Regions from separate parts of the Shinella sp. GW821-FHT11G07 genome, predicted to be linked through region 2. Evidence: predicted binding sites of a transcription regulator. Region 2 holds the regulator's gene; the other holds the start of a gene.
The links. Region 2 encodes LexA, which represses DNA repair genes until DNA is damaged. Its sites were predicted from a motif close to TGTTCNNNNTGTGTTCNG; they were not measured.
Positions count from the first base shown of each region.

Region 1: the regulator LexA is predicted to act here: its motif matches at 2,742-2,759, upstream of AC1RT2_RS14140 (YifB family Mg chelatase-like AAA ATPase).

Region 1 covers NZ_JBXARJ010000006.1:236,791-242,146, forward strand. The annotation lists gene cysK (cysteine synthase A) at 1-377, shown strand, start outside; gene AC1RT2_RS14135 (VOC family protein) at 537-935, shown strand; gene AC1RT2_RS14140 (YifB family Mg chelatase-like AAA ATPase) at 1,081-2,613, opposite strand; gene gshB (glutathione synthase) at 2,916-3,860, opposite strand; gene AC1RT2_RS14150 (cupin domain-containing protein) at 3,968-4,471, opposite strand; gene AC1RT2_RS14155 (endonuclease/exonuclease/phosphatase family protein) at 4,571-5,356, opposite strand, start outside.
Region 2 covers NZ_JBXARJ010000010.1:225,858-239,006, reverse strand. The annotation lists gene bamA (outer membrane protein assembly factor BamA) at 1-1,125, shown strand, start outside; gene lpxD (UDP-3-O-(3-hydroxymyristoyl)glucosamine N-acyltransferase) at 1,176-2,243, shown strand; gene fabZ (3-hydroxyacyl-ACP dehydratase FabZ) at 2,236-2,703, shown strand; gene lpxA (acyl-ACP--UDP-N-acetylglucosamine O-acyltransferase) at 2,700-3,518, shown strand; gene AC1RT2_RS20730 (LpxI family protein) at 3,524-4,402, shown strand; gene lpxB (lipid-A-disaccharide synthase) at 4,399-5,577, shown strand; gene gltA (citrate synthase) at 5,607-6,896, opposite strand; gene AC1RT2_RS20715 (ComEC/Rec2 family competence protein) at 7,204-9,669, shown strand; gene lexA (transcriptional repressor LexA) at 9,758-10,480, opposite strand; tRNA gene AC1RT2_RS20705 (tRNA-Lys) at 11,020-11,095, opposite strand; gene AC1RT2_RS20700 (cytochrome c biogenesis CcdA family protein) at 11,322-12,071, shown strand; gene AC1RT2_RS20695 (AEC family transporter) at 12,204-13,149, shown strand, end outside; gene AC1RT2_RS20690 (UbiH/UbiF family hydroxylase) at 13,134-13,149, opposite strand, start outside.

The DNA of each region.
Region 1 (5,356 bases), on a different contig from region 2:
TCGGCCAGGTACTGAAGGCCAGGAAACCCGGCCTGCAGGTCGTGGCGGTCGAGCCCGCCGACAGCCCGGTGCTTTCCGGCGGCAATCCCGGCCCGCACAAGATCCAGGGCATCGGCGCCGGTTTCGCACCGGCGATCCTCGACAAGTCGATCTATGACGAAGTCGTGACGGTCAGCAATGACGAAGCCTTCGAAAATGCCCGCCTCGTCGCGCGCCTCGAAGGCGTTCCGGTCGGCATCTCCTCGGGTGCCGCGCTCGCCGCCGCCGTCAAGGTCGGCAGCCGCCCGGAAAATGCCGGCAAGACCATCGTCGTCATTATCCCCTCCTTTGCCGAGCGTTATCTTTCGACGGTGCTCTTCGAAGGTCTCGGCGGCTGAACCGAACCGCCCGTCGCATGAAGGATCATGTGGCGGGCGTCCTCGCCGGGCGCATTTTCGCCGTTCCGCGAATTGCGGAAACACTCCAACGCTTTGTTTCACAGCAATCGGGCTGCAAGCCGCCTCGCACGCCCGCTGCCATTGCTCCGGTGTTCAAACATGCTGCACCACCTCTCCCTTGGCGTGGCCGACATAGTGCGCGCGGCAACCTTCTATGACGCGGCCCTGGCGCCGCTCGGCTATGTCCGTGTCTGGTCGGATATGCGGCCCGGCGAACCGGACCAGGCTGTCGGTTACGGGCTGCCCGGCGGCGGTGACAAGCTCGCGCTCAAGCACCATGGCAACGGCGCCCGCGCACCCGGCCCCGGCTTCCACATCGCCTTTGCTGCGCCGGAGCAGGCGGCCGTCGATGCCTTCCATCAAGCGGCCCTCGCCGCGGGTGGGATCGACAACGGCGCGCCCGGCCTGCGACTGCACTATGGCCCGACCTATTATGCCGCCTTCGTCATCGACCCGGACGGACACCGGATCGAAGCGGTTTTCAAGGCACCGGCATAATCGCATGCCTCTATAGGGGGGACCGATATGCTTCGTTGGCCCTGAGCAGGCCTCGCTCAAACCCTACCAGCCGAACCTGGGCAGCCACCCGCGCAACGACCACCCGGGCGCTTTCCGTTGCCCCCAACGTCACCGCATCGCAGGCTCACGCCGCAGCCACCAGCCGCTCGCCTGCGATGCGATAGGAAATCGCTTCCGCCAGATGGATGCGCCCGACGATGGCCGCCTGGTCGAGATCGGCAAGCGTGCGGGCGACCTTCAGAACGCGATGGTAGCCGCGGGCGGAAAACCGCATTTTCTCCGCGGCGTCGCGGAGCAGCTGGAGGCCGGCGGGATCGGGCTCCGCAACCTTTTCGACGAGTGACGTCGAGGCGCGGGCATTGCTCGTTACCGAGGCCATGCCGAGACGGGCGAAACGATCGACCTGCAAGGCCCGGGCATGGGCGACGCGGCGGGCGACGGTCTCGCTGGGCTCGGCGGCCATCGGGCGGATGAGATCCGAGGCGGAGACGGCCGGCACGTCGATGCGGATGTCGATGCGGTCCATCAGCGGGCCGGAGACGCGGGCCTGATAATCGCTCATGCAGCGCGGTCCGCGAACACAGCTGCGGCCCGGCTCGCCCGCCATGCCGCAGCGGCAAGGGTTCATCGCAGCGACGAGCTGGACGGCAGCGGGATAGCTCACGCGGTGGTTGGCGCGGGCGATGATGCATTCCCCGGTCTCGAGCGGCTGGCGCAGCGCATCGAGCGCCTGGGGCGAAAATTCGGGCAGTTCGTCAAGGAAGAGCACGCCATTATGGGCGAGGGAAACTTCGCCGGGCCGGGCACGCGCGCCGCCACCGACGAGCGCCGCCATGGTGGCCGAATGGTGCGGCGTGCGGAACGGGCGGCGATCCGACAGACGGCCGCCGGACAGTTGGCCGGCAATAGAGTGGATCATCGAGACTTCAAGCAGCTCGCTCGGCGTGAGCGGCGGCAGGATGGCGGCAAGCCGTGCGGCCAGCATGGACTTTCCCGAACCTGGCGGGCCGACCATCAGGAGATTGTGGCTGCCGGCCGCCGCGACCTCCAAGGCCCGCTTGGCGCTTTCCTGCCCCCGGATATCCGCGAGATCAGGCAGGTCCGCCGCCGACGCGCGGATCGCCGGTGTGGGGCGTGACAGGACCTGGGTGCCCTTGAAATGGTTGGCGAGCGCAATGAGGCTCCTTGGCGCGAGAATATCAAGGCCACCGCCGGCCCAGGCGGCTTCCGCACCGTTTTCCGCCGGGCAGATCAGCCCCTTGCCGAGCGCATTCGCCCCCATCGCGGCGGGCAAGGCTCCGGCAACCGGCGCGATCGTGCCGTCGAGATTGAGTTCACCGATGACGACATAGCCTTCCACCGCATCGCCCGGCACGGCGCCGAGCGCCATCATCAGGCCGAGCGCAATGGCGAGATCGTAGTGGCTGCCTTCCTTGGGAAGATCGGCGGGCGCGAGATTGACAGTCACCCGCTTCGGCGGCAGCGACAGGCCGGAGGCGTGCAGGGCGGCCTGTACCCGCTCGCGGCTTTCGGCGACCGCCTTGTCGGCCAGGCCGACGATCTGCATGCCCACCTTGCCGGGCGCCACCATGACCTGAACATCGACGGGCACGCCCTCGATGCCCTGAAACGCAATCGTACTGACCCGTGCGACCATGACTGCCCCCGCTCCTCCCACAGTGCCGCGCGCCGGTCATGACGCGCAAAGAGCACCGCAACACGTTTTTGCCGAAAACGATCCCTGCAACCGCCCCTGGGTTGCAGGTGTAAATCTGGCATGAAATGCGGAATGAAACAAGAACAATCGTAGAACTTACGGGAGGATTTTCCGCGTGCCGGTTGTGGCCGGTTGCCTTTGCGGAACGAAGGTGGGACGTTCGCGAACGGACCGTCCCGGAGAGGCCGTTCTACCCGGAAAACGCGGCGGATTTCCCGCCACGCTCCCGCGGGGAAGAGGCCTTAGCGCTTCTTCTCGATGGCATCCCAGAGCAGGGCTGCAATGTCGGCGCCGCCGAATTTCTTGACCTCGCGGATGCCGGTGGGCGACGTCACGTTGATCTCGGTCATATAGTCACCGATGACGTCGATGCCGACGAGCAGGAAGCCGCGTTCGCGCAGCGACGGGCCGATGCGGGCGCAGATTTCCTTTTCGCGCGCCGTCAGTTCCGTCGGCTCCGGGCGGCCGCCGGCATGCATGTTGGACCGGGCATCATGCTCGGCCGGCACACGGTTGATCGCACCGACCGGCTCGCCGTCGACGAGGATGATGCGCTTGTCGCCCTTGCGCACGTCCGGCAGGTATTGCTGCGCGATGAAGGGCTCGCGGAACATCTGGCCGAACATTTCGAGCAGCGACGAGAGGTTGCGGTCGTCCTTGGTCGAATGGAAGACGCCGGCGCCGCCATTGCCGTAGAGCGGCTTCAGGATCATGTCGCCCATCTCGTCCCGGAAGCGGCGGATTTCGCCGGCATCGCGGGTGATCAGCGTTGCCGGCATCAGGTCGGCGAATTCGGTGACAAAAATCTTTTCCGGCGAGTTGCGCACCCAGGCCGGATCGTTGACGACCAGCGTCTTCGGGTGGATGCGCTCCAGAAGGTGCGTGGACGTGATGTAGGACATGTCGAAGGGCGGATCCTGGCGCAACAGCACCACGTCCATCGTGGAGAGATCGACGCGCTCGGGCGTGCCCAGCGTATAGTGGTCGCCCTTGACGTCGCGCAGCTCCATCGGCTCGACGGTGGCATAGACCGTACCGTCGCGCAGCGAGAGACGGTCCGGTGTGTAGTGGAAAAGCTTGCAGCCGCGGCTTTGTGCCTCGAGGCTCATGGCGAAGGTGGAATCGCCGGCGATGTTGATGGTCGAAACGTGGTCCATCTGGACCGCGACGTTCGTGATCTTTGCCATGAAAAGTCCCCTCAGGAATGCCCGACACATGTAGGATGCGGCAGGCACAATGGCAACGGGCGCAGCACTTTCCCAGCACGACGCCCGTCGATCATTCGGGGTGTTTTTTAAGCGGCCAGTCCGCCGGAGGCCTGCCGGCCGCCGCGCAGGCGATCACGCAGCTTCAGGGCGAGATTGATCGGGGCCGGGAATTCCTTGCGGCAGAAGGCGATCTTGCGCACGTAGGTGTCGATGTGCCAGGTCGCCCAGCTTTTGCCGGGGAAATAGGCAATGTCGCCGGCCTTCAGCGTGCGTTCGCTGCCGTCTTCGCCGGTGATGTGGACTTCGCCGTCGAGGATCATGACGGTCTCGTCCCAGCCGAAATACCAGCGGAAGGTGCCGGCCGTGCAATCCCAGATCGCCGTCGTCGCCTGCTCGTCATAGGCGCGCGAATGCAGCGAAAGCCGCGCTTGCGGGTCGCCTGCGATCACCCAGGAGGGTTCGATCGGCTTCGGCTCCATTTCGAGCTTGTCGAGCGAAGACGCGATCAAAGGCCTCGGCGCGTTCATTTCAGCCTGCCGATTGCGCACGGCGACACCGACCATGGCGGCAAGCATCAGTTTCAGTACCATTTCATCCCCCTTGGAAGTCGTGCCGGGAGATTAGTCGATAGCGGTAACGGTGCCGTTCAAACAATCGGTTGCATTTTAAATATCCGTAACATTGCCGCTTCAGGCGAAACCGTCGATCCGGCAGGTGATGAGATCGTGGTCAGACAGCGGCCGGCCGGAGGGGCAGAGCGACGAGACGATGCGGGTCTGCGAGACGGCAAGGCCGCGGGTCAGGAACCAATCGAGCTTCATCGCCCGCTCGGGCCAGCGGGTGATCAGGCTCGGACGCGTCGTCATCATGTCGAGCGGGCCGCCGTGGCGCGTGAAGCCACGCTCGGCAGCGCGGGCGAAAAGGCCTTCAGCCTCGAAATCACCACCGGCATGGTTGCCGGTGTTGAGATCACCACCGATGATGAGCGGGCGGCCCGGAAAGGCGGCATCCAGCGCATCCATCAGGCCGACCATCTGGCGCTCGCGATAGGCCGCCATCGTCGCGCTTTCGAAATGCGTGGAGGCCAGCACGAGCGGACCGGATTCCGTGTTGATGACGGCGCCGATCGCCATGCGTTCGCCCAGGCGCGGCTGGTCGACCGCGTCCATGAACCAAAGGCGTTCACCTTCCAGGCGCAGCAGGAAGGGCTCGTGCAATGGCACGGTCGACATCAGGCCGTTGCCATGCAGGCCGCGACGGTTGAATTTGTCCTTGCAGAATTCGAGTTCCGTCTCCGAGCCGAGGCCGAGCTCGATGAATTCGACACCGTAAAGATAGGCCATGCCGAGCTCGTCGGCGACCTCTGCCGTGGTGTGGCGCTGGCGCGTGCGGGCCATGCCGTCGTCCATCTCGGAGAGCAGCACGATCTCGGCACCGGTGGCACCCAGATGTTCGGCGCTCTGCAGCGGAAACAG
Region 2 (13,149 bases):
ATCTCGACGGCGCCGGGCAGTGAAGCTGACCGTGTTGTTGTTGTTGTCGATGTTCAGGACCAGTCGACCGGTTCCTTCGGTATCGGTGCCGGTTATGAAACCGGCGACAAGGGCGGCGTGAAGCTTGAGGCTTCGATCGAAGAGAGAAACTTCCTTGGTCGCGGCCAATATATTCGCGTTTCTGCCGGTGCTGGCTCGAATTCTCGCGACTACAACCTTTCGTTCACGGAGCCTTATTTCCTAGGCTACCGTCTCGCAGCTGGTTTCGATATTTTCAGCAATGAAGACCGGAGCGAAGACTTCTACGATCTGAACACGCGCGGCTTCAATCTCCGCGTGACGGCTCCGATCACGGAAGACTTGTCGACAACGCTGCGCTACAGCTACGCGCGGCTCGACTACAAGACTTCGCTAGACTTCGATGATCCGGATGACAGGGAAGAACTGTCCAGCCCGTACTGGGATGTGGTCAATAATGGTCCTTGGGTTCGTTCCGCTATCGCACATAGCATGACGTTCGATACGATCGATGATCGCACGCTCCCACGTGACGGCATTTTTGCCCAGGTCACGCAAGAGTTCGCAGGGCTGGGTGGTGATTCCGAGTTCTACAAGATTTCGGGTAAGGCGCGTTACTATCATACACTTCTGGAAGACGCGGATGTCATCGGCTCCATCGCCGTCAGCGGCGGTCACATGTGGGGCTTTGGCGACACCAGGGTCTATGACCAGTTTAACCTGTCAGGAAGCGACTTGCGCGGCTTTGAATCCAGCGGGATCGGCCCGCGGGCAACGTCGACGGGTGATGCACTCGGTGGTACGACGTTCTTCACAGCCTCTGCCGAAGCATCCTTCCCGCTGCCGTTCGTGCCGCGTGACGCTGGTTTTCGTGGTGCGTTCTTTGCCGATGCCGGTACGGTCTACGGCAACGACGTCAAGGTCAACCAGTTTGGCATTGACGACAAGGTCAAGGGCACGGACATGACACTGCGCGCCTCGGTCGGTGCCTCCATCATCTGGGCGTCGCCGTTCGGTCCGTTGCGTTTCGACTATGCGATCCCGGTCAAGAAGGAAGACTTCGACGAGACGCAGCGCTTCAAGTTCGGCATTGCGACCCAGTTCTAAGACGGGCAGTCCAGAACTGCGCAAAACGGACGTTCTGGAGTCATCGCGTGATGGAACACAATTGGTTTTTTCCGCCCCATGACGGTATGCGTCTGGGCGACCTGGCGGTGGTGCTTGGGGCGGAACTCGTGGATGGAGCGCATGCTGACCGCATCGTGCGGACTGTTTCGCCAGTAAACCGGGCGAAAAGCGGCGATCTCTGTTACATTCTCTCCCGTAAATTCCGCAATGAGCTCGCGACGAGCGAGGCAAGCGCGATCCTGTGTGACCGCGCGTTCGTTTCCCTCATCCCGCCGCACATCGCCATTCTCGTTTCCGCGCGTCCCCACACGGCGTTCGCACGTGCCGGTGAACTGTTGCACCCTGCGGCCATGCGACCGGAGGCGATGACATCTGCTCCGGCCGGTATTGCCGCCTGTGCCTATGTCGATCCCGAAGCGCGCCTCGAACCCGACGTTTCCGTCGAGCCCATGGCCGTCATCGGCAAGGGCGCCGAGATCGGTGAGGGCACGCGCATCGGCCCCGGGGCGATCATCGGCGCTGGCGTCAGGATCGGCCGTAACTGCACCATCGCTGCAGGTGCGACAGTACAATACGCGCTGATCGGCAATGATGTCATCATCCATCCGGGCGCCCGCATCGGCCAGGACGGGTTCGGCTATGCGCCGGGTCTCAAGCCAGGCATGATCAAGATCGTCCAGATCGGCCGCGTCATCATCCAGGACAATGTGGAAATCGGCGCCAACACGACGATCGACCGCGGCACGATGGACGATACGGTGATCGGCGAGGGGACCAAGATCGATAACCAGGTCCAGGTCGGGCACAATGTGCGCATCGGCCGCCATTGTGGCATTGTCAGCAAGGTCGGAATCGCCGGCAGCACCCGCATCGGTGATGGCGTCATGATCGGCGGTGCGTCGGGCATCAATGGTCACATCACCATTGGCGATGGCGTGCAGATTGCCGCCATGAGCGGTGTCGTGGCCGATATCCCGGCCGGCGAGAAATATGGCGGCGTTCCGGCGCGGCCCATGCGCGACTTCCTGCGCGATATGGCGGAAATCGCCATGCGTTCCAGTACCCGAGTCCAGAAAAAGGGGGGCAATGATGAGTGAAGAGACCAAGGCAACGCTCGGCGTGGCTGACCTGCGGGAAATCTTGACGCTGCTTCCCCATCGTTATCCCTTCCTCCTCGTCGACAAGATCATCGAGATCGACGGCGACGAATCGGCGATCGGCATCAAGAACGTCACGGTCAACGAGCCGCATTTCATGGGGCATTTCCCGGATCATCCGATCATGCCCGGCGTCCTCCTGATCGAAGGCATGGCGCAGACGGCGGGCGCGATCTGCGCGCGCAAATCGCGTGTCGGCACGAACCTCGTCTACTTCATGACGATCGACAATGCCCGCTTCCGCAAGCCTGTCGTGCCCGGCGATCGTGTCGAGTACCACGTCACGAAGCAGAAGCAGCGCGGCAATATCTGGAAGTTTCACTGCGACGCAAAAGTTGATGGGCAACTCGTCGCGGAAGCTGATATCGGCGCGATGATCGTGAAAAAGGAAGACGCCTGAAAATGATTGCTGCCAGCGCGAAGATCCACCCGCTTTCCGTCATAGAGGACGGCGCTGTCATCGGTGAGAATGTCGTCGTCGGGCCCTTCTGCCATGTCGGTCCCAAGGTCGTTCTCGGCGAAGATGTGGAGCTTCTGACGCATGCAGTCGTGACCGGGCGGACCGTCATTGGCCGCGGCACGCGCATTTTCGCCAATGCCGTCATCGGCGGCGATCCGCAGAGCGTGCATCACGACGGGGCGGAAACCACGCTTTCCGTCGGCGCCATGTGCGTTATCCGCGAAGGCGTGACGATGAACACCGGCACGACCGAAGGCGGCGGCAAGACGGTGGTGGGTGACAACAACCTGTTCCTCGCCAATTCGCATGTCGCGCATGACTGCCAACTTGGCAATCATATCATTCTGTCGAACAATGTCATGCTTGCCGGCCATGTCACGATCGAAGACCGGGTCATTCTCGGCGGTGGTTCTGCCGTCCACCAGTTCACGCGCATCGGTCGCCAGGCGTTCATCGGCGGTCTTTCGGGGGTGTCCTACGATGTGATCCCTTACGGCATGCTGAACGGCAATCCCGGCATTCTGGGCGGCCTCAACGTCGTCGGCATGAGCCGTGGCGGCATGGAAAAGGCGACGATCCATCAGGTCCGTCGCGCCTTCAAGCAGATTTTTGAGGGCGAAGGCTCCATCCGTGTCAATGCCGCGGCGATCCGCGACGAGTATGCGGACAGCGAACCGGTCATGCACATCCTTGACTTCATCGCCGCCGACAGCGACCGTGCGCTGTCCTCCCCGAACCGGGGTAACAAGGGCTGAGTGGCATGGCGGACGGCCGGTCCGAGCAACGCGACCGGCTGGCGATCATCGCCGGCGGAGGGCTCCTGCCACGCTATGTCGCCGACGCGGCGCGCGCCCGTCGCGAAAATCCCTATATTCTCGCGCTCACCGATGAGTCCGGAGAGGACTGGTCTGACTTCGACCACCAGGTGATCTCGATCGGCAACTATGCCGGTATCGGCGCGGCATTCCGCGCCAAGGGCATCGGCCGCGCGGTGCTGTCCGGCTCCGTCCGCCGCCGCCCCGAATGGCGCGATATCCATGCACCGTTCAAGGCACTGCTCGCGCTGCCATCGGTTGTTCGCACGCTGCTAAAGGGTGGCGACGATGCCGTGCTTAAGATGGTCATCCGCCTGATCGAAAGCGAAGGCGTGCATGTCGTCGGTGCCCATGACATCGTGCCGAACCTCCTGGGGAGCGAAGGCCCTCTTGGCGCCGTAAAACCGGATGCGGCAGCCGAAGCCGATATTGCCGCTGCTGCTGCTGCCGCGCTGGCGCTCGGTCGGCTGGATGTAGGGCAGGGTGCTGTGGCACTTGGCGGCCGCGTGGTCGCCCTGGAAGGGGCGGAGGGCACGGATGCGATGCTGGAGCGCGTGGCGCAGTTGCGCGCCCTGGGCCGCATCTCCGCACGTCGCAAGGGCGTGCTGGTCAAGCTCTGTAAGCCCGAGCAGGATCTCCGGGCCGACCTGCCGTCGATCGGTGTCGAGACGTTGCGGCGTGCCCGCGCGGCAGGCCTGGCCGGTATCGCCATCGAGGCGGGGCGGTCGCTCGTGCTGGAGCGTGAGGCGCTTGTCGCGGAAGCCGATTCACACGGTCTTTTCGTGACCGGCATCGTACCGGGAAGAACGGAGAGCCGGCGATGACGAAAGCTGCGCTGAAAGTTGGCGTGATTGCCGGCGAGGTATCGGGCGACCTGCTCGGCGGCGATCTGATCGCCGCCTTGCGCGAAGCCCATTTGGGTTCGATCGCGCTTGTCGGCGTCGGCGGCGAGGCGCTGGAACGGCAAGGGCTCACCTCCCTGTTCGACTTTTCCGAACTCTCCATCATGGGCATATCGCAGGTGCTGAAGCGCCTGCCATCGCTGCTGCGCCGCATTCGCCAGACGGCGGGCGCCATCATTGCGGCGCACCCGGACGTGCTTATCATCATCGACAGCCCGGATTTCACCCACCGCGTCGCGCGTCGCGTCCGCAAGGTGCTGCCGGACCTGCCGGTGGTCAATTACGTCTGCCCGAGCGTCTGGGCGTGGAAGGAAGAGCGCGCGCCACGCATGCGCGCCTATGTCGACCATGTCCTGGCGCTGCTGCCTTTCGAACCCGCTGTCATGGAGCGCCTCGGCGGCCCGGCAACGACCTATGTCGGTCACCGGCTGATCAGCGATCCCGATGTCCAGCGGGTCCGCGCAGCACGTCTGGCGCGGACGCAAGACGCTTCCGACGCACCCCTCTGCCTGCTGCTGCCTGGCTCCCGCGCTACCGAGATCACCCGCCTCCTGCCAGTCTTCGGCCAGGCAGCGCGCGAGATGACCGCCCGCAATCCCGCCACCCGGTTTGTACTGCCGACCGTGCCGCGCCAGGAAGCGCTTGTGCGCAAGTTGACGACGGACTGGCCGGTGAAGCCGCAGATCACCGTCTCGACTTCGGAAAAGTGGCAGGCTTTCGCCGAGGCCGATGCGGCGATCGCGGCATCAGGCACCGTCATTCTCGAACTGGCGCTGGCCCGCGTGCCCGTCGTTTCCACCTACCGCTTCGACTGGCTCGCCAACCTCTTCCTTCGCAAGATCAAGATCTGGACCGCAGCGATCCCCAACCTCATTGCGGATTACACCGTCGTGCCGGAATATCTCAATGAACAGGTGCGCCCGGGCAGCCTCGTACGCTGGTTTGAACGGCTTTCCGTCGATACGGCTGAACGCCGCGCGATGCTGGAAGGCTATGATCTTGTGCATGAACGCATGCGGACCATCCGCCCGCCTGGCGAGACCGGGGCGGCGGTCATCCTTGATCTGCTCGCAACAAAAAAGCCCGGTCAAAACTGACCGGGCTTTTTCTTTTCGGCGGCGCGCTGTCAGCGCTTGGAAACCGGCACGTAGTCGCGCTTCGGTTCGCCGACATAGAGCTGACGCGGACGGCCGATGCGCTGTTCCGGGTCCTCGATCATCTCGTTCCACTGGGCGATCCAGCCGACCGTGCGGGCGAGTGCGAAGAGCACGGTGAACATGGTGGTGGGGAAGCCAAGCGCCTTCAGCGTGATGCCGGAGTAGAAGTCGATGTTCGGATAGAGCTTCTTCTCGATGAAGTACTCGTCCGTCAGCGCAATGCGCTCGAGTTCCATCGCGACTTCCAGCATCGGGTCGTCCTTGATGCCGAGCTCGCTGAGAACCTCGTGCGTCGTCTTCTGCATGATGCGCGCGCGCGGATCGTAGTTCTTGTAGACGCGGTGGCCAAAGCCCATCAGGCGGAACGGGTCGTTCTTGTCCTTGGCGCGGGCGACATATTCCGGAATGCGATCGACCGAACCGATTTCGGCGAGCATGTTGAGGGCCGCTTCGTTGGCGCCTCCATGGGCAGGACCCCAGAGGCAGGCAATGCCGGCCGCGATACAGGCGAACGGGTTGGCGCCCGAGGAGCCGGCGAGGCGCACGGTGGAGGTCGATGCATTCTGCTCGTGATCGGCATGCAGGATGAAGATGCGGTCCATGGCGCGCGCCAGAACCGGGTTCGCCACATAGTCTTCGCACGGCACGGCAAAACACATGCGCAGGAAGTTCGACGCATAGTCGAGGTCGTTCTTCGGGTAAACGAAGGGCTGGCCGATATGGTATTTGTAGGCCATGGCGGCGATCGTCGGCATCTTGGCGATCATGCGCAGCGACGCAACCATGCGCTGGTGCGGATCAGTGATGTCCGTCGAGTCGTGATAGAAGGCCGACAGCGCGCCGACACAGCCGCACATGACGGCCATCGGATGCGCGTCGCGGCGGAAGCCGGTGAAGAAGCGCGACATCTGCTCGTGCACCATGGTGTGGTGCGTGACGCGGTAGTCGAAATCATCCTTCTGCGTCTTGGTCGGCAATTCGCCGTACAACAGCAGGTAGCAGGCTTCGAGGAAATCGCCGTGTTCGGCCAGCTGCTCGATCGGATACCCGCGGTGCAGCAGAACGCCTTCGTCGCCATCGATATAGGTGATCTTCGATTCGCACGAGGCAGTGGAGGTGAAACCGGGATCGTAGGTGAAGGTGCCGGTATTCTTGTACAGCGTGCCGATGTCGATCACATCGGGGCCGATCGTACCGGATCGCGTCGGCAAGTCCACCGTCTTGCCACCGACTGACACACCCGCGCTAGTTCCTGTCATAACGATCCTCCGTTGTTTCCAATGGTGGCACGAAGCTGTGCCGTATCCATGAACATGCTCGTTTTGCTAACCCATTTGTCCGATGCTGCCAAGCAATACGAAAGGCAAATTGTGCATTGCGAAAACAGGTTTTCCGGCAACGCAATATCTACCCTTTCCATGAAGTTGCAAGCAACTTTTGAGAGTGCTTTCCACGATGCGGAGGGCGCATCCATTATGTCTGACTTAGCACTTTCGGCATGTACTGCAGATTGAAGATTTCTCCATTCGATTGCACTATGCCAGTGGGAACGGGTGGGGCCGAGCCATGGGCAGGATCGACATCGCGGAACGACGGACGGCGTCCGAGGCTGATGCCTCGCACGGCGTGCCCGCCGACGCGTCCCGAGAGCTCGCGCCGCTCGACAAGCCGTACCGGCCGGCTTCTGTTCTTCTCCTGCGTGCCATCGGCCGCCTGCGCGAACGCCTTGCCGGACGGCAAACGGTGGCAGCCGCCTTTGCCGAGGAACGCGCACACGGCCATTTCCTCCTTTTCGTTCCCGTCTTCCTCGGCATAGGCGCCGCGCTCTGGTTTTCCGCAGCGTCGGATCCGTCGCCCTACGCATTGATCCTGCTTGCCTGTGCCGCGCTCTGGCCCGCCTTGCGGCTGCGGCATCGTGAAAGCCTCGTGGCGCTCGCCGCGGGGGCCGCATTCCTCGTTCCGCTCGGTATGCTGCTTGCGGCCGGAGAAACCGCCCGCCTTGGCACCGTCATCCTGGATGCGCCGGTGACGACGGAGGTGAGGGGACGCGTCCTGTCTCGCGAGAGCGACGATCGCGGTGCAATCCGCTATCGCATTGCACTCGAAACGACGCGCAAACCCACCCTGAACCGCATGCCCACTGTGGTGACACTGCTTGCCCGAAGCCGGCATGAGCCGATCGCCATCGGCGGCGGCATTGCGGGGCGCGCCCGCCTTGGCCCGCCCTCCGGTCCCGCATTGGCGGGGCTCAACGATTTCACCTTCGATGCCTACTTCGCGGGCACGGGCGCCGTCGGCTATTTTTACAGCGTGCCGACCGCCGCGACGACAAACGCGCCCGGCCTCTACGACAGAATACGGCAACGGATCGCCGCCTGGAGAAACAACCTCACCGAGCATATTCGGGGGCGCATCGGCGGGGATGCGGGGGCCATTGCCGCGGCCCTTGTCACTGCCGAGCAGCGAGCAATTGGCGACGACACGGTGGAAGCGCTGCGGCAGGCGGGCCTTGCCCATGTCCTTGCCATTTCCGGGCTGAACATGGTGCTCGCCGCCGGAACCTTCCTCGTCGGTGCGCGCATGCTGATGGCGCTGATTCCGGGTTTTGCCGAGCGCTACCCGGCGAAGAAATTCGCGGCCGTCGGCGCCCTGGTGATGGTGACGCTCTATATTCTCGTTTCGGGTGGCGCGATTTCGGCCATGCGCTCCTGGATCATGATCTGCGTGATGCTCGTCGCCGTGCTGTTCGGGCGCGCGGCCATCAGCCTGCGCAACGTGGCGATCTCGGCCATCCTCATCCTGCTGGTCACGCCGTCTGCCGTGACGAATCCCGGTTTTCAGATGTCCTATGCCGCAACGCTGGGCCTCGTGGCCGGCTACGCCGCGTGGCGCGAGCGTCCGGTCCAGCGCGAAAGCCGGGGAGGGCCGTTTGCGCTGTTCGGCGGAGCCGCCGGCCGCTTCTTCGGCGGGCTTATCCTCTCCTCGCTGATCGGCGGCTTTGCGACGCTGGTCTACTCCATTGGCCATTTTCACCGAATCCCAGCCTATGGGCTTGCCGGCAACCTGTTGGCCATGCCGGTGATCAGCACCATCGTCATGCCCTTCGGTCTGATCGCCGTGCTTTTGATGCCCTTTGGCCTCGATGCCATTCCCTTCGCGATCATGGGCAAAGGCATCGAGTGGATGATCACGCTGTCGACATGGGTAGCCGGCTGGAAGGGCGAGATCGTCACCGGCCGCATCCCTGCAACCGCCTTCTTGCTCATCGGCATCGGCAGCGGCCTCGTCTGCCTTCTGCGCACCCGACTGCGCCATGCCGGCACGCTTCTCGTCGTCGTCGGAATCCTTGCCGCCGGCTGGCCCGGTGGAGGCACAAGGCCGGAGATTCTCGTGTCGGAAGATGGCCGCCTGGTCGCCATTCTGCATGGCGAGAAAGCAGCGACCAACCGCACACGGCCACCGGATTTCATCTATGCGCAGTGGCGGCGCGCCCTTCGTCTTGAAACACTTCTGAAACCCGAGATTCGCAAGACGAGCGGCCTGACAGTCGACACCGAGAAGGAGGACCCCGCCACTACGGCCAGGCAGAAGCGACCCCGCCGCGAAGCCGACCGGCAGAAGGCCAAGGCCGCCATGGCCGCAGCATTCGATGCAGCCCGCACCCGCGACGGCTTCATCTGTGAGACAAAAGCCTTCTGCGCCGCCATTTCCCCTAGCGGCTGGCGCATCGTGGCGCTGGAAGACCTCGCCTTCCTCGGTACGGCCTGCGACGAGGCAGACCTCGTCATCGTGCCCGTCGCAATCCGTTTGGAAGCTTGCCGTTCAGGTGCACGCCTCATCACGGTTCGCCATTTGAGGCAAACCGGCGCCCTGGAAATCCTGCCGGCAGCCGATCACGCAAACTCCGCCCTCTCCGACGCCCTTTTTAACTCGGCCGTTGAAACGCTTCATCGCCCCTGGTCACGGCACCGTACCTATGATTGGCGTACGGGTACCTATGAAGCGAGCGGAGCGGATGACAGTGCGTCGTGATCTCTAAAGTTCACTCCCCACGCCTTGGCTTCTCAATGTTTTGCAGGACGTTATCGCTAAACCGCCGCACGCGTTTACGCGACACGCTTTAATGGTAGCGACGAATAAGCCCGACGAGCTTGCCCTGAATCTTGACGCGGTCCGGTCCGAAAATACGGGTTTCATAGGCCGGATTGGCGGCCTCAAGCGCGATGGATGCGCCCTTGCGGCGGAAGCGCTTCAACGTCGCTTCCTCGTCATCGACCAGCGCCACGACGATTTCACCGGGATTGGCAGTATTCGCATTGCGAATGATGACGGTGTCGCCGTCGAGGATGCCGGCCTCGATCATCGAATCGCCCTTGACCTCCAGCGCATAATGCTCCCCGCCGCCGATCATTTCAGCCGGCACGGTGATTTCATGGGTATTGTTCTGGATCGCCGAGATGGGCACACCCGCCGCGATGCGTCCCATGACCGGCACGGAAACGGAGGAGGGCATGTCTGCCTGGCTCGACGTTCGCTGGGGCGGAGCGGCCGGCACCGGCTGCTTGCCAAGGCTTCCCTCGATGACCGACGGAGAAAAACCGCGCCGCGGCTGAAGACTGGGCGAATAGGCCTCCGGAAGTTTGATGACCTCCAGCGCGCGCGCGCGGTTTGGCAGTCGCCGAATGAAGCCGCGCTCTTCGAGCGCCGTGATGAGCCGGTGAATACCCGATTTCGAGGCGAGATCCAGAGCATCCTTCATTTCGTCGAAGGACGGCGGTATGCCGGATTCCTTCATCCGTTCATGGATGAACAAGAGAAGTTCCTGTTGCTTACGTGTCAACATCGCCGTCCACCCCAGAATCGTGAAACAAATATAGAACATACACTATCTGTTCCATATGTGTTCTGCAAGGGCTTGCGCTTACAGAAGCTTTTCACACGGGCAGGAGTTGGTGTGGATTTTGCCTTTCCCGGCCGCCAGAATAGTCAAGGTTCTAATGCGCTGGAGGCGCGAACGCTAACCAGTGCTAGCTGCGGAAGTGGAGCTCCACTACTGCCATCATTGACGCCGCAGACCGCCGCATCCACATCCGTATGCATGGGCTTCGAGGCGCTACGCGTCACCAATATGGCGGAACAGTCAATATGTACCTGTATTCGATCCAGCGGGGTTCTTGCCGGTGGGCAGGCTGCGCATCTGTGGGTTTCGCCAACCACCCGCCCGGCCGGCAGCAGCGTTGGGCGTAGCGCCTAGCCGAATGAAACTGCAAAATCACATCGCGGGAAAGGCTGCGTCATTCACGCCGTGGCGACGAGGAAACGCGACACATGCCATGCACAGAAACTAACATTCATTTTTATATTTTAGGTCAGATACTCAAATGGTGAGCGCGCAGGGATTCGAACCCTGGACCTACTGATTAAAAGTCAGTTGCTCTACCGGCTGAGCTACACGCTCCCAGGCGGTGCGAAGACGCCCCGCGGAAGTGCGCGGAACATAGGCAGGAGGATTTGCCGGGTCAACCCGGAAAATGCGATGAAAAACAGCTTTTGCTGCATTTTGCCGCGTTCTCCAAAAGGTGATTGGCAGGAGAGGGCTTCGGCCGATACTAGGAAGCGCAAATGAAGGAGCGGACGGGGCGTTTTCGGGCCCGAACCGCTTTCCCGCCGTCGCGGAGTAGCCAGTGTCGATTGCCGATATTTCTCTTCTAAGTGCGCTGCTTGCCGGAGCGCTGTCGTTTCTGTCGCCCTGCGTGCTGCCGCTCGTGCCGCCCTATCTGTGTTATATGGCAGGCATTTCCGTGGATCAGTTCCGCGGCAACGATGCGGTCGCGGTCCGGCGGGACACGCGCGGGGCGGTGCTGCTGGCGGCGTTCTTCTTTACCCTGGGCTTTGCCACGGTTTTCGTGGCGCTGGGCGCCGGGGCATCGACGATCGGCATGGTGCTGCGCCGGCATCTCGACATCCTGGCGCAGATCGGCGGCGTCATTATCATCCTGATGGGACTGCATTTTCTCGGATTGCTGCGCATCGGGCTTTTTGCCCGCGAGGCGCGGTTTCAGGGCGGTGGCAAGCCGGCGACGGCATCGGGCGCCTATGTCATGGGGCTTGCCTTCGCCTTTGGCTGGACGCCTTGCATCGGCCCCGTCCTCGGGACGATCCTCGGCGTTGCGGCCGCGCGGGAAACGGTCAGCGACGGGGCGATGCTACTGGCCGTCTATTCGCTGGGCCTTGCCGTGCCGTTCTGGATCGCGGCCGGGTTTTCCGGCGCCTTCATGCGCTTCCTCCTGCGCTTTCGCCGGCATCTTGGCGCGGTGGAGAAGGTCATGGGCGTGCTGCTCGTCCTGACGGGCCTTGCCTTCATCTTCGGCTATATCAGCACGGTCGCCATCTGGTTCCAGCAAACGTTTCCCATTCTCTCGCAAATCGGCTAGAGCATTTCCAGCCGAAGCGGCACCGCTTCGGCCTCGGATAATGCGGCTAAAACAAATATCTAGAGCATTTCCGGTGAACCGGGGTTCTAGTCAGGGATATCATCCTCGGCAAGCGGGAGCGCGCCTCGGCCCATGGCGGACATCGTCGGACTCGTCCTGCCGTTCTTCGGCATGATCCTGCTGGGCTACGTGGTCGCCCGGATCACCAAGCAGCCGGTCGAAGCGCTTGGCTGGCTGAACACTTTCATCATCTATATCGCGCTGCCGGCGCTGTTCTTCAAACTGGTCGCAAAAACGCCGATCGAGCAGCTGACGCGCGTCGATTTCATCGTCGCCAACATCAGCGCGACCTATTTGGTTTTTGGACTGATCTTCGCCGTTGGCCTCTGGCTGCGCCGCGCGACGATCGGCGAGGCGACAATCCAGGGGCTCGCCGCCGCCTATGGCAATATAGGCTATATGGGGCCGGGGCTGGCGCTGCTCGCCTTTGGCGAACCGGCGGCCGTGCCGGTGGCGCTGGTCTTCTGCTTCGAGAACATGCTGCATTTCATGGTGGCGCCGGCGCTGATGGCCGTTGCGGGTGGCGAGAAACAGCCGGCGCTCCAGATTGCCGTCGGGGTGTTGCGCAAGATCGTCACGCACCCGTTCATCATCGCGACGGCTGCCGGGTTCGTTGCGGCCTTTGCCGGGCTCGAGGCGCCGGCGCCGCTGCAGCGGTTGATTGACTATCTCGCGCAGGCAGCAGCACCCTGCGCGCTCTTTGCCATGGGCGTCACGCTGGCGCTGCGGCCGCTGAAGCGCGTGCCGGTGGAAATCGGCTATATCGTGCCGGCGAAATTGCTGCTGCTGCCGGTAACAATGTACCTGGTGCTCGGCTTTGCCGGCAATTTCGATCCGGTCTGGGTGTTTACGGCGGTGCTTCTGGCAGCACTGCCGACAGCGACGAACGTCTTTGTTATCGGCCAGCAATATGGTGTTTGGCAGGAACGGGCGTCGGCGACCATTCTCATCACCACCGTGCTGTCTGTCGCCACGGTGACGATCCTGCTCTATCTCATCAAATCAGGCCTGCTTGTGG